DNA from 4 places in the Janthinobacterium sp. NKUCC06_STL genome. Region 1 is predicted to be linked to each of the others. Evidence: predicted binding sites of a transcription regulator. Region 1 holds the regulator's gene; each other region holds the start of a gene.
What was found. The regulator sigma-54, encoded in region 1, starts transcription at its own class of promoters, with help from an activator protein. The targets are predictions, from matches to a motif close to TGGCANGNAANCTGCTTT.
Positions count from the first base shown of each region.

Region 2: the regulator sigma-54 is predicted to act here: its motif matches at 1,311-1,328, upstream of KO539_RS09555 (nitrate/nitrite transporter).
Region 3: the regulator sigma-54 is predicted to act here: its motif matches at 1,628-1,645, upstream of urtA (urea ABC transporter substrate-binding protein).
Region 4: the regulator sigma-54 is predicted to act here: its motif matches at 1,174-1,191, upstream of KO539_RS01495 (EDSAP-1 family PEP-CTERM protein).

Region 1 is NZ_JAHKQY010000003.1:597,214-600,423, reverse strand. Features, by position in the region: gene KO539_RS15295 (enoyl-CoA hydratase/isomerase family protein) at 1-28, opposite strand, end outside; gene hpf (ribosome hibernation-promoting factor, HPF/YfiA family) at 164-526, opposite strand; gene KO539_RS15285 (RNA polymerase factor sigma-54) at 596-2,074, opposite strand; gene lptB (LPS export ABC transporter ATP-binding protein) at 2,079-2,834, opposite strand; gene lptA (lipopolysaccharide transport periplasmic protein LptA) at 2,834-3,210, opposite strand, start outside.
Region 2 is NZ_JAHKQY010000002.1:115,240-118,449, reverse strand. Features, by position in the region: gene KO539_RS09555 (nitrate/nitrite transporter) at 1-1,211, opposite strand, end outside; gene KO539_RS09550 (GNAT family N-acetyltransferase) at 1,494-1,940, shown strand; gene KO539_RS09545 (SirB2 family protein) at 2,028-2,405, shown strand; gene KO539_RS09540 (TonB-dependent siderophore receptor) at 2,410-3,210, opposite strand, start outside.
Region 3 is NZ_JAHKQY010000001.1:220,916-224,125, forward strand. Features, by position in the region: gene urtB (urea ABC transporter permease subunit UrtB) at 1-145, opposite strand, end outside; gene urtA (urea ABC transporter substrate-binding protein) at 322-1,575, opposite strand; gene KO539_RS01030 (DUF4349 domain-containing protein) at 1,774-2,562, opposite strand; gene KO539_RS01035 (transglutaminase family protein) at 2,579-3,190, opposite strand.
Region 4 is NZ_JAHKQY010000001.1:312,984-316,193, reverse strand. Features, by position in the region: gene KO539_RS01500 (EDSAP-1 family PEP-CTERM protein) at 1-7, opposite strand, end outside; gene KO539_RS01495 (EDSAP-1 family PEP-CTERM protein) at 117-1,100, opposite strand; gene KO539_RS01490 (glycosyltransferase) at 1,289-2,521, opposite strand; gene KO539_RS01485 (hypothetical protein) at 2,661-2,834, shown strand; gene KO539_RS01480 (hypothetical protein) at 3,075-3,210, shown strand, end outside.

The DNA of each region.
Region 1 (3,210 bases):
GGATGGAGGTCTGGACGAAGTCGCTCATGGCAGGCAGGAAAGAAGTGAAAGTGCAAACATTCTAGCGCCTGCGCGGGGAAGATTGCGTTCAACAGGTCCAGGCGCAAAAAAGGGCGCAAGATGTGCGCCCTTAGTTGATCACAACTGCTGGAAGCGGGTGGCCTTAAACGGCGACGACGGCGTCTTCCTCGGAGTTGTCTGGCAGATGCTTGATCGCCTCTTTACCGTGCCCTTGCACTTTGGTTTTGTATTTCATCACTTGCCTATCGAGCTTGTCGATCAGGGTATCGATCGCGGCGTACAGGTCGTGCGCCAGGCTTTCCACATAGACAGTCTTGCCACTCAAACGCAGGTTGACTTCAGCCTTTTGACGTTTTTCTTTCTCTTTGAGGTTATCCACGGTCAGAATCACGGCGATATCGATGACTTGATCGAAATGACGTTTCACGCGCTCCAGCTTCGTTTGTACGTATTCACGGATGGCTGGTGTCACTTCGAGATGATGTCCGCTGATGGTGAGATTCATACACACTCCTAAAGATGATCGGGTTCGTGCGGTCCATCGTATCCGGCCCGCAGAGGAACCGAAAAAAACTTACAAACACTTACGCAGGCTCACTGGCGGAATTTTCAACGCTTCCCGGTATTTGGCAACAGTACGTCGCGCAATCACCATGCCTTGTTCCCCCAGCATGTCCGCAATCTTACTGTCGGATAAAGGATTTTTAGGGTCTTCTGCTCCTGTCAGTTGCACGATCAATGCCCGTATCGCCGTCGATGACGCTTCGCCCCCCGCTTCGGTGGCGACGTGGCTACCAAAGAAATATTTCAACTCGAACATGCCGTGCGGGGTCAGCATGTACTTTTGAGTTGTTACCCGCGAGATAGTACTCTCGTGTAAACCCAGTGTATCAGCTATTTCACGGAGCACAAGGGGGCGCATGGCAACGGCCCCATGCGAGAAAAAGTTCTTTTGTCTTTCTACTATCGCCTGTGCCACGCGCAGGATGGTGTCGAAGCGCTGGCGCATATTCTTGATCAGCCACTTGGCTTCCTGCAACTGTGCGCCCATGGCGCCTTCGCCCTTGCCCTGCTTGAGCAGGTTGGCGTACATGGCGTTGACGCGCAGGCGCGGCATGACGTCGTTGTTCAGGGTCACTTGCCAGCCATTGCGCGCGCGCTTGACGACGACGTCAGGCACCACGTAATCGGACACGTCCGAGGCGAACACGGCGCCCGGATGCGGATTGCACTGGCGAATCACCGTCTGCGCTTCGCGCAAGTCTTCCTCGTCGCAATCGAGGGCTTTTTTCAGCTTGTTGAAATCGCGCTGGGCAAACCAGGCCAGGTGCTTTTCCACGATGACGAGGGCCATGCGCCGCGTCACCATGGCGATGTGCGGCAAGCGCTTGATTTGCAGGGCCAGGCATTCGGACGCATTGCGCGCGCCCACGCCCGGCGGATCGAAACTTTGCAGCAGCGACAAGGCCGTGCGCATCTCGTCGGCGTCGATTTCCAGCTCTTCCGGCAGGCGCGCCAGGATGTCGTCGAGCGACTCTTCCAGGTAGCCATTGTCGTCGAGCGCGTCGATGATCAGCTCGACCAGCGCGCGGTCGCGCAACTCGAGCACCGTCACGCGCATCTGCTCCATCAGGTGCTCGCGCAGGGTGCAGTGATGGGCCTCCAGCTGCGGACGCGAATCTTCATCGTCTGGCGCCTTGCCGCGGCTCGCCTCGCTCCAGTCGCTGTCGCCACCGTCCGCGGCAGCCGGACTGTCGCCCGCCTCGCCGTCAAAGGTTTCCGCTTCGGCCGGCGCGGCAGGCGCGTCCTGGCTTGGCGGCTGGGGCGGCGCTTCGGCCGGCGCCGCCGTGGAACTCAAGGCGCCGTCGGACAGCAGGCGCAGCGAACGGTCGAGCGGATCGTCGAGGCGCTCGAGCAAGGGATTGTCCGTCAGCAGTTGCTCTAGTTCCTGGTGCAATTCCAGGGTAGACAATTGCAACAGGCGTATCGATTGCTGCAACTGCGGCGTCAGTGCCAGGTGCTGCGAAGTGCGCAGCTGCAATGATTGTTTCATTGGCTTACATGCGGAAGTGTTCGCCCAGATAGACCCGGCGTACCGACTCGTTCGCGATGATGTCGTCGGGGCGTCCCGACGCCAGCACCGAGCCCTGGTTGATGATGTAGGCACGGTCGCAGATACCCAGCGTCTCGCGCACATTATGATCGGTGATCAGCACGCCGATATTGCGCTCCTTCAAGAAGCGCACGATGCGCTGGATCTCGATCACGGCGATCGGATCAACGCCGGCGAACGGCTCGTCGAGCAGCACGAAACGGGGATCGGTGGCCAGCGCGCGGGCGATTTCCACGCGGCGGCGCTCGCCGCCCGACAGGGACAGGGCCTGGTTCTCGCGCAGCTTTTCAATCTGCAAGTCGGCCAGCAATTTGTCCAGGCGCTCCTCGATCTCGGCCTTCTTCAAAGGACGGCCTTCAACGGTCTGGATTTCCAGCACGGCGCGGATATTGTCTTCCACCGTCAGCTTGCGAAAGACGGACGCTTCCTGCGGCAGGTAGGACAGGCCCATCTGCGCGCGGCGGTGGATCGGCAGGCTGGAAATGTCCACGCCGCTGATATCGATGCTGCCGCCGTCCGACGGCACCAGGCCGACGATCATGTAGAACGAGGTAGTCTTGCCGGCGCCGTTCGGGCCCAGCAACCCCACCACTTCGCCGCATTCGACTTGCAGCGAGACATCATGCACGACTTGCCGCTTGCCATAGGTTTTTTGCAGCCCGCGAACGATCAGGGTGCTGCCGCAACGTGTATTTTCCATTATTTCTTTCCTGGCGCGGGCGTGGCCGGCGCTTTCTCCGCCGCCGGCGCCTTGGTCTTCGGCTGGATCACCATGCGCACGCTGCCGCCATCCGCGGTGCTGGTGCCGCTGTTGGAATTTTCCATCGCAAATTCTTCCTTGCGGCTGTCATACGAGATGAAGGCGCCGTTGGCCACATCGGTCACTTTCGCGCCTTCCAGGCGCGTCAGCTTGGCTCTGGAAAACAGTTTCACCACTTCCGTTTTGTTGTTGTATTCCACGCGCTCCGCTTCGCCTTCGACCCACAGGTCGCCCGCGCCATCGCGCTTCTGGCGGAAGGTGGCGAGCTTGCCGGGATCGGCCCAGAAAGTAATGAACTGGTAGCCTTGCGGATCTT
Region 2 (3,210 bases), on a different contig from region 1:
GCCGCACGCAGCGGCTTGAACGAGAAATACATCCAGACGAGGGAAACGCAGACGGTGCCGTACAAGAGCATGAAGGAGCTCGAACGCACGCCCGTGAAGTCCACCAGGGCGCCGAACATCACGGGCAGGATGAAGCCTCCCAGGCCGCCGGCCAGGCCCACCACGCCCGAGACGGCGCCGATGTTGTCGGAAAAGTCATCGCCGATGAACTTGAAGACGGACGCCTTGCCGACGGCCATGGCGATGCCGACGATGAACAGCAGCACGGTGAACCACAGCGGCGACAGGCCGATGTGGAAAGCCAGCGGACCCGTGACGGTTTCCACGACCATCTGCGTTTGCGGATACGACAGCAGGAAGAAGCACACCCAGCACACCCACATCACGGCCCAGGTGACTTTCGCCGCGCCGTATTTGTCGGAGATCCAGCCGCCAAACGCGCGCAACACGCCGCCCGGCAGCGAGAAGCAGGCAGCCAGCAGCGCCGCGTGCTTCAAATCAAAACCGTATTCGGCCACGTAATATTTCGTCATCCACAGCGCCAGCGCCACGTAGCCGCCAAACACCACCGAGTAGTACTGGCAGTAGCGCCATACGCGCGGGTCCTTCAGCACCTTCATCTGCGCCGAAAAACTTTCGCCCGATGGCGCCAGGTGCGATTTATCCGTGAATGAAAACAGCCAAAAGATGATGGCCGTGGCCAGCATGGCGACCGCGTACACCTTGGGCAGCATCTGCCAGCCGAAGGCGGCGACGATGCCCGGCGCAACGAACTTGGTCAGCGCGGAACCGGAGTTGCCGGCGCCGAAGATGCCCATCGCCAGGCCGCGGCGCTCCTTTTCATACCAGCGCGCCACATACGGCGTGCCGACGGAAAACGAGCCGCCCGCCAGGCCGACGAACATGCCCAGCACGAGGAAGTGCCAATAGGCGGTGGCGTAGGAAATCAGGTAGATCGGCACGACGCTGGCCAACATCAGCCAAAAGAAGACGCGGCGTCCGCCGTATTTGTCCGTCCAGATGCCCAGCGGCACGCGCACGAGGGAGCCCGTCAGCACGGGCATGGCGGCCAGCAGGCCGAATTGCGTTTCAGTCAAGCCCAGGCTGGTCTTGATGGGGATGCCGAGCACGGCAAACATCATCCAGACTGCAAAGCAGATGGTAAATGCGAAGGTACTGCTGACCAACACGGAAAACTGCTTGCGCCGCATGCCGGGTTCGACTGCCTTGTTACTACTGTTGTTCTTAGTGCCATCTAGGGTAGCCACGATGTTTCTCCATGAATGCACTGGCCGTCTGGCCAGCCGTCCCGACCAGCTTACGTGCCAGAGTCGAAAGGCACTATCGGTCACAGGGTGATTCTGGAAAGGCAATCTGGATAGCCGTATCGGCAAAAGTAACTAGATGGCGCGGTATGGGCCTAGGCTGGATGGCGGGTGTTTTACAAACGCAGGTATTTTTGGCACACTCGGCGCCTGGAGAAAAGGAGCGGCATGCAGAACATTCACGCAACAGACACCATCATCACGCGCGCGGCGCTGCCGGGCGATGTGGCAGCCATGCTGGCCTGCGACGCCTACGCGCAGGCGCACGCCAGCCGGGGCGACGCCGTGCGCGCCGCCGTCGGCAAGGGGCACTGCCAGGTGGCCATCCGCGCTGGCCAGGTCGCCGGCTATGTCCTCACGCACGACGACTTCTTCGGCCACGGTTTTGTCTCGCTGGTGGTGGTCGCTCCCGGCCAGCAGCGGCGCGGCGCGGGTTTGCGCCTGCTGGCCGCCGCCGCAGACGCGTGCCGGACAGGGAAAATTTTCACGTCGACGAACCAATCCAACCTGGCCGCGCAACAGCTGTTCGCCAGCGCGGGCTTCGTGCGCAGCGGCCAGATCGACCATCTCGATGAAGGCGACCCGGAACTCGTGTACGTGAAATTCCTGCGTTAGCAGCGTCTCATCCCGACGGTGTATGGCGCGGCGCGCCAAAGGCGGCTATGCTGGCGCCACCATCAATCAACGCCCACCACATCACGCATGGACTATCTGAGCCTCAAGCATTTCCACATGGGCTGCGCCGCCGCCAGCGGCTTTCTTTTCCTCTTGCGCGGCGCCTGGATGCTGCGCGCCTCGCCCGCGCTGCAGCAGCGCTGGGTGAAGATATTGCCCCACCTGGTCGACACGGCCCTGCTGGCCAGCGCCATCACCCTGGCCGTGTGGAGCGGCCAGTCGCCGGGCAGCCAGCCCTGGCTGGCCGCCAAGCTGTGCGCGCTGGTGGCCTATATCGTGTTGGGCACCATCGCCCTGAAACGGGGCAAGACGCCAGCCGTGCGCGGCGCCGCCTTCGTGGGCGCCGTGCTGGTCTTCGCCTACATCGTCGCCGTGGCCGTGACCAAACAGGCCTGGCCATTCTGATACATCAGAAGAGGTAGCGCAGGGTAACGCTGGCGTTGCGCGGCGCGCCCCAATAACCCTGGTTATACATGCCAAGCTGGCTGTAGTAATGCTTGTCGAACAGGTTGTTGATGTTCGCCTGCAGGGACAGCTGGCGCGACAGCGCGTATTTCGCCATCAGGCTGGCCACGGCATAACCGCCCTGCTCCACGCGCTGCGTGCCATTCGGCCCGCTGGCATCGCGGTAGGCGCCGCTCTGCCAGTTCACGCCCCCGCCCAGCGATAACGCCCGCCAATCGCCATGCAGCTGATACGTGGAAAACACGCGCGCCAGGGTTTGCGGCACATAGCTGTTCAAGCGCGCGCCCGCGTTGTCCTCGGCCGCCGCATGCGACACGCTGGCCGACACATTCCAGCCTTGCGCCAGTTCGCCCGAGACATCGAGTTCCACACCCTTGCTGGTGGTACCGGCTGCCGCGTAATACGCCTGCGTCAGTGAATTGCCGACAAAATGGCCCGTGTCTTCCTGCGCCAGGCCATCCTGCGCGATGCGGAACACGGCCAGCGCCGCATTGAGCTTGCCGCCGAAATACTCGCCCTTCACGCCCGCTTCCAGATTCTTGCCCTGCACAGGATCGAGGTAGCGGCCGAACCGGTCCTGGTAGCCCTGCGGCTTGAATATCTTGCTGTAGCTGGTGTACAGCGCATGCTGCGCATCGATATCCCATACCAGCCCCGCATACGGCGTGACGGCATGCTTGGCGTAGGCGTAGCTGCCGCCCCAGTCATCGACGTGGTCAGCCTTGTAACGGCTGTAGCGCGCGCC
Region 3 (3,210 bases), on a different contig from region 1:
GGGCGGCGATCTGGGCGACGGCGGCGACCCTGGCGTCGGGGTCGTCGCCGGAGAGGGGCTTCAGCAGATCGACAGGGATGGCTGCCTGCGCCAACGGGGAGAACAGCAGGCAGGCGAGGACCAGCAGTTTGGGGAAAAGCTGCATGTGCATGGATTCCATGTAGTAAAGCCGATGTCTTGATAGGTATCCTTCCCCCAAAGACAAGGACAGGGGTCAGACCCGGCGGGGGAATGCGCCCCAATGGGGCCGCATTCCGATCGCGAGGCTACTGACCCCAGCTCTTTGCCTGGGGTTGCGATGACGATTCGACGCGCAAGCTTCTACAACTTCTGCTTGCCCTCATTCCCCTTGATAAACGGGCTCCACGGCTGTGCACGTATCGGTTCCTTTGTTTTCCACACGACATTGAATTGCCCATCGGCCTTGATCTCGCCGATCATCACGGGCTTGTGCAGGTGGTGATTGGTCGCATCCATGGTCAGGGTGAAGCCCGACGGCGCCTTGACGCTCTGGCCGGCCATGGCGGCGATCACCTTGTCCGTGTCCGTCGATTTCGCCTTTTCCACGGCTTGCGCCCACATGTGGATGCCGACATAGGTCGCTTCCATCGGGTCGTTCGTCACGACCGAACCCGCGTTCGGCAGCTTTTGCGCCACGGCATAGGCCTTCCACTGCTTGATGAAGGCGGTATTCACGGGGTTCTTGACGGATTCAAAGTAATTCCATGCCGCCAGATGGCCCAGCAAGGGCTTGGTATCGATACCGCGCAACTCTTCCTCGCCCACGGAAAACGCAACGACGGGCACGTCCGTGGCTTTCAAGCCGGCATTGCCCAGTTCCTTGTAGAACGGCACGTTCGAATCGCCATTAATGGTGGAAATGACGGCCGTCTTGCCGCCCGTGGAAAACTTCTTGATGTTGGCGACGATGGTTTGATAATCGGCATGGCCGAACGGCGTGTAGACCTCGCTGATATCGCTATCCTTGACTCCCTTGCTTTTCAGGAAGGCGCGCAGGATCTTGTTGGTGGTGCGCGGATACACGTAATCCGTGCCCAGCAGCACGAAGCGCTTGGCGCCGCCGCCATCCTTGCTCATCAGGTATTCGACGGCGGGAATCGCCTGCTGGTTCGGTGCCGCACCCGTATAAAACACATTCTTTTCCAGTTCCTCGCCCTCGTATTGCACCGGGTAAAACAGCAGACTGTTGAGTTCCTTGAACACGGGTAAAACCGACTTGCGCGACACGGATGTCCAGCAGCCAAACACGACAGCTACTTTATCCTGCGCCACCAGCTGGCGCGCTTTTTCCGCGAACAAAGGCCAGTTCGATGCGGGGTCGACGACGACGGCTTCCAGCTTCTTGCCCAGCACGCCACCCTTGGCATTGATCTCGGCAATCGTCATCAGCGCCACATCCTTGAGCGACGTTTCGGAAATGGCCATGGTGCCCGACAGGGAGTGCAAAATGCCCACCTTGATCGTATCGGCGGCCAGGGCTGCCTGCATATAAGTGGACGTGGCCAGGGCCAGTGCGCCGGCGGCGGCCGCTTTCAGGATGATGCGTCGTGACATGGGGACTCCTGTGATGGGTTCGTGGGGATCGAGCTGGGCCTGCGATGTTGTTAAAGCAGAATGCATGCCAGCACCAGCAGGTGTCCGCCATGGTGCACGCGGCTTTTGCCGCACGAAAAAAAACCTGGCTGCACAAGGACTGTGCAGCCAGGTTTCAAATTGCCGTAAAACGGTGCGCCGGACGCAACAATCCCGGCATCAATCCTTGCGAGGAACTCCACGCAGGCGGCGCCAGCCCTTGCGTCCCAGCGGGAACAGCAGCACGAAAGCGATCAGCCACGGCAGGATATAGGCCATGGCCGTGATGGCGTTGGCCACGCCTTCCGACAGGTTTTCCGTGAAATTGCCCAGCGCACGCTTGACGGGCCGCCAGAACGATTGCTTGCCTTCGGCACTGATGACGACGTTCAGCAAGTCCGTATCGATGCGCTGCATCAACAGCGCGTTGGCCGCCGTCGCCTGTTCCAGCTCCACTTGCACGGTGGCCAGTTCCTTGCTCACCTTGATGAGAGCATCGACGTTCGTACCCGAACGCTTTTCCAGGTCTTGCAATTGCGCCTGGTATTGCTTGAGCATCTCCAGGCGTTTCTTGCTGTCGAGCACGGGACGGCCCAGGTCTTCCACCTTGGTGCCCTGGCTGGTGACGTCGCCTTCGGCCGCGACCAGCGCGACGAGCTTCTTGATGCCGGCCGGCTTGGCGCGCATGCTGATGCGCGCATGCACGTAGCGGCCGCTGTCGACGCTGGAGTCGAGCAGCAGGCAGCCGTTTTCCGTGTCGGCCTTGCAGGCGGCGACCACTTTTTCATACAGGGGCCGCACTTGCGCCTCGTGCGTATCGACGCTGACATTATGCTCATAGGCAAGAAACTCGCTGCCCTTTTCCTTGCCCTCAAGGCGCGCGGCGCTCGACTGCCCACCGCTCTCGCCCTTGCTGCCGCAACCGGCCAGCAACATCAGGCCGATCAGGCCAATACAGATTTTTTTCATGGTTTCTTTCTTTGGATTATTTTTGCAGAGGCAATAATTCAATATCGGGCAAGTTCGCCGCCACGTCCTGCACCGTCGCATGGCCGGTCAGGGACGCCACCACCTGCGGCAACGGTGCCGGCCAGATTTCCGGCAAGTCGCGTTCCTCGGGCGCCAGCACGGGAAAGGCCAGCTGCTCGCGTGGCGGCGTGAAGGCGGCATCGACGCCGGGCTTGTTGCCGCGCGCATCGATGCGGTACCAGCCAAACTCCTGCAGATACACGGCATTCAAGCCATGCAGACAAAACGGCGGCCCCACTTCGCCGACGGCCAGGCGCTGGTAGCACAGGCCGGCAGGAATGCCGTTGGCGCGCAGCAATGCGGCCAGCAAATGGCTCTTCGCATAACAGTATCCCGTGCCATGCTGCAAGACATCGGAAGCGCGGCAAGTGACGGGATTGCGCTGGTAGTCCCAGCTGTGGGCCACCTCGTCGCGCACAAAGGCAAAGCAGCGGGCAGCGATGGCGGCGTCGCCCACCGCGCCTGCCGCCAATGCGGCTGCCTTGGCGCGCACGGCCGGATGGTCGCTGTCGATATACAGGCTGCTGGCTAGATATATGGAAAAGTCGGGGGAAAAGTCGGTAGACATGGCATCCAGGTCATGCAAAA
Region 4 (3,210 bases), on a different contig from region 1:
TAGTCATGAAAATCCTCATCTCCTGATCGGTCGCGTTGTAAGGAAAACCGACAGGTTTGCCACATAAAAAAGGCGAGGAGAGCCTCCTCGCCTGTGAATCCCCCCTGTTGCCTGGTTCAGACGGCGACCTTGCGGCGGCGGGCATAGCCCAGGCCAGCCAGACCCAGGCCCAGCAAGGCCAGGGTGCCCGGTTCCGGTGTCGCTTGCTGTTTCACCAGATCCACGCTTTCCACCGCATTCAGGGTCAGCGTGTAGTTACCGGCCGTCAAGGCATTGCTGACGGAGCTGAAGTTGCTGCCGCACACCGTGCCGACACCGGTGCCCGTGGGCGTGCCGCAGCCGGAAGGGTCGTAGGTGAACAGGTTGCCGCGCGTGAGGAAATTGGTCGCCAGGCTGGTGTTCAGGTTGGCGCCATCGGCGTTTTCCGTGCCGCCGAAGATGCCCGAGCCGATCGCGCCATCGGGCGTCCAGTTGAACACCGTCGCACCGGTCGCATCCGTGATGGTGAAGGTGACGACCAGGTTGGCCGTGGCGGTGGATAGCTGGCCGACCGTGCTTTGCAGGAAGACCTGCATGAAGGGCGAGGCCAGGAAGTCAAAGCTCAGCGTTGCCGTGGGTGAGCCGACGATGAAATCGACGGAAAAGCCCGTGGTCGAGCCGTTGCGCCCGGAAGCATCGGCCGTGCCGGCGGGGCCTGCGAGGTGGGCTTCGGCCACGTTCACCACCTGGGTGGAGGTGGAGCCGGGCGGGAACGAAGGGAACTGCGTGCTGACGATCTGCGCATCGCCGCGCGAATAGGTGTTGGTGGGGCCTTGCTGCGTGAAGTCATTCTCGCCCTTGGTGACGGCGCCGACGTTGGCGCGCGGGGCATCGAGCGAGCCGGAGCCGCCATTGATGACGCTTACGCCATTCAGGGTGGCCGTGCTGCGCGAGATGGTGGTGCTGTTGGCCACCGTGATCTGGCCCGTTGGCACGGCGATCACCAGGCCGAAGATGTTGTTGTAGGAATAGCCGTAGGCGCCCGCCTGTGCGCTACCGGCGGCGCACAGCATGGCCAGTGCCGCTGCGGCCGGGAGCAGTTTCAGTTTCGAGAGTTTCATTGTATTCACCTCGTGGTTGAGTGAGTCTGAGAGTCTTGCTTGAGTCCTGTCGGCAGGTGCTCATGGCCAGATCTAAGCGACTTCCATGCCAACGCATGAGGTTCTTTTGAAATCAAGGACTTGGCGTGCTTTTGTTGAAGTGCTGCAGGTGTTGTCGGACGCTCTGTAAGAAAAACCGACGCCGCCCGTCAAGGCAGGCCGCCCGGTGGCAACGAGCCCAGCAGGGCGTGCATATGGGGCAGCAAGCGTTGCCCTGGCACATAGTTGCGCATGGCCGTGGCCAGCTGGCGCGCCGCCAGCCTGGCTCGGCCATCGTCGAGCATGCGCGTGGCGGCATGGCGCAGGGCGGTTTCCTGGAAGCGGTCGGCGCGCAGCAGCAGGCCGGCACCGGCCCCGGCGATGCCGTGCATGTTGAGGAATTGATCGAGGTTGCCGGCGATGCCGATGACGGGCACGCCCGCCGTCAGCGCCTGCTGGCTGGTGGGGCTGCCGCCGTTGCAGATCACCAGGCTGGCGCGCCGGGCGGCCGTGTCGCCGGGCAGAAAGGGCGCGACATAGGCATTCGGCGGCACGGCGTCGACGCGGATGGTGCCGGCCGTGGCCGCCAGTACGGTGACGGGCAGGGGCGCCAGCGCGCGCAGCACGCGTGGCAGCAATTGCCCCTGGCCGGAGCTGCCCAGGGTGACATAGATGATGGGCCGTCCGCTGCTCAGTTCCGGGCGCTGCCACCAGTCGGGCAAATCAAGCGGCGGCGCCCAGATGACGGCGCCCAGGTAGTCGTGCGTGGCCGGCATGGCTTGCGGCGGAAACAGTTGCGGAATATCCGCGTACAAGGTGTGGTCGGCATCCGTATAGATGCGCCGAAGGTCGCTGCCCAAGGATGGCAGGCCATGGCGGCGGCGCACGCGGTTCAGGGGCACGGCGTGCGAGGCGAAGGCCAGCGGGCGGATCAGGCGGAACAGGGGATCGGCCAGCCAGATGGGCAGCATGCCTGTCAGGGGCAGGCTGGGCACCGTGTAGTGCTGGCGCACCCAGGGACTCCAGTAGGCATTGCTGACGGTAATGTAGGGAATGCGCTGCAGGCGCGCGCTGACCGACAGCGACAGGCGGAAGTCGCCGATCACGAGATCGGGCTGGACGGCATTGAGCAGGCGCAAGTCGTCTTCCACATACGCGTGCAGCGTACTTTCCGTATAGACGGGCTTGCCGTGCGCCAGCGCCTGCAGGAATTGCAACGATGAAATACTGTCGATGCGCCAGCGCCGGAAGGGCGCTTGCTTGAAGCAAAAGTCATAGCCGTCGGCACAGGCAAAATGCACCTCGTACTTGTCCTCGTCCAAGCCCTGGGCCAGGCTCAGGGGACGGCCGACGTGGGCCAGGGTCACTGCCTCGGCCATAAAGAGGATTTTCTTGCGCGCCATGGGAATCGCTTGCATTCGTAGCTGGAGGGGATGCCTGCCAAGTTGGAGTGGCGCCACGCCGTTTAGTTCCCCCGCAGCGCGCCACTGGCGGGCGCCAGGATTTGGTTGCATCGGCTACAGTGGGGCAAAGGAGGCCACCATGCAGCTACAATTTCATCTTGCCCCGTTGCGTGCGCACAGCACGCCCGAACCCGATATGCCGCCACCGCCGGAAGGCGACCCGCTCACGCCGCCGCCGGAACAGCCGCCCCACATCGATCCCGTGCCGGTCGAGGAGCCGACGCCGCCGCCACCGCCCGTGAAAATGCATTGAGCGGTTTTCGGACCGTTGCACCGTGCCATGGCCTGCGGTGGGGAGGCGTGCGCCGCGTTTATTTCCAATCGGAAATGGACTGCGGGGCGGCCGCCGGCGCCACGCCATTTAAACAACAAAAACGTCAATAAATGTTGCCGACTGGATACAAATCAAGCTCTAACTGTCGAGTGTCATGCGGCCGTCACGATTCTGTTCTTATAATGAGACATCATAAAAATTCTTGTACAGGAGACCATCGTGGGCAATTCCTTGCATAACAAAATCTACCTGGGCCGGCGGCCTGTGATGACCAGCAAAAACCTTTTGGCACTGGCGCTGGCGGGCGCCGTGGCGGGTTGCGGTCTGGCATGGTTACTGCTGCGCAGCTATAAAT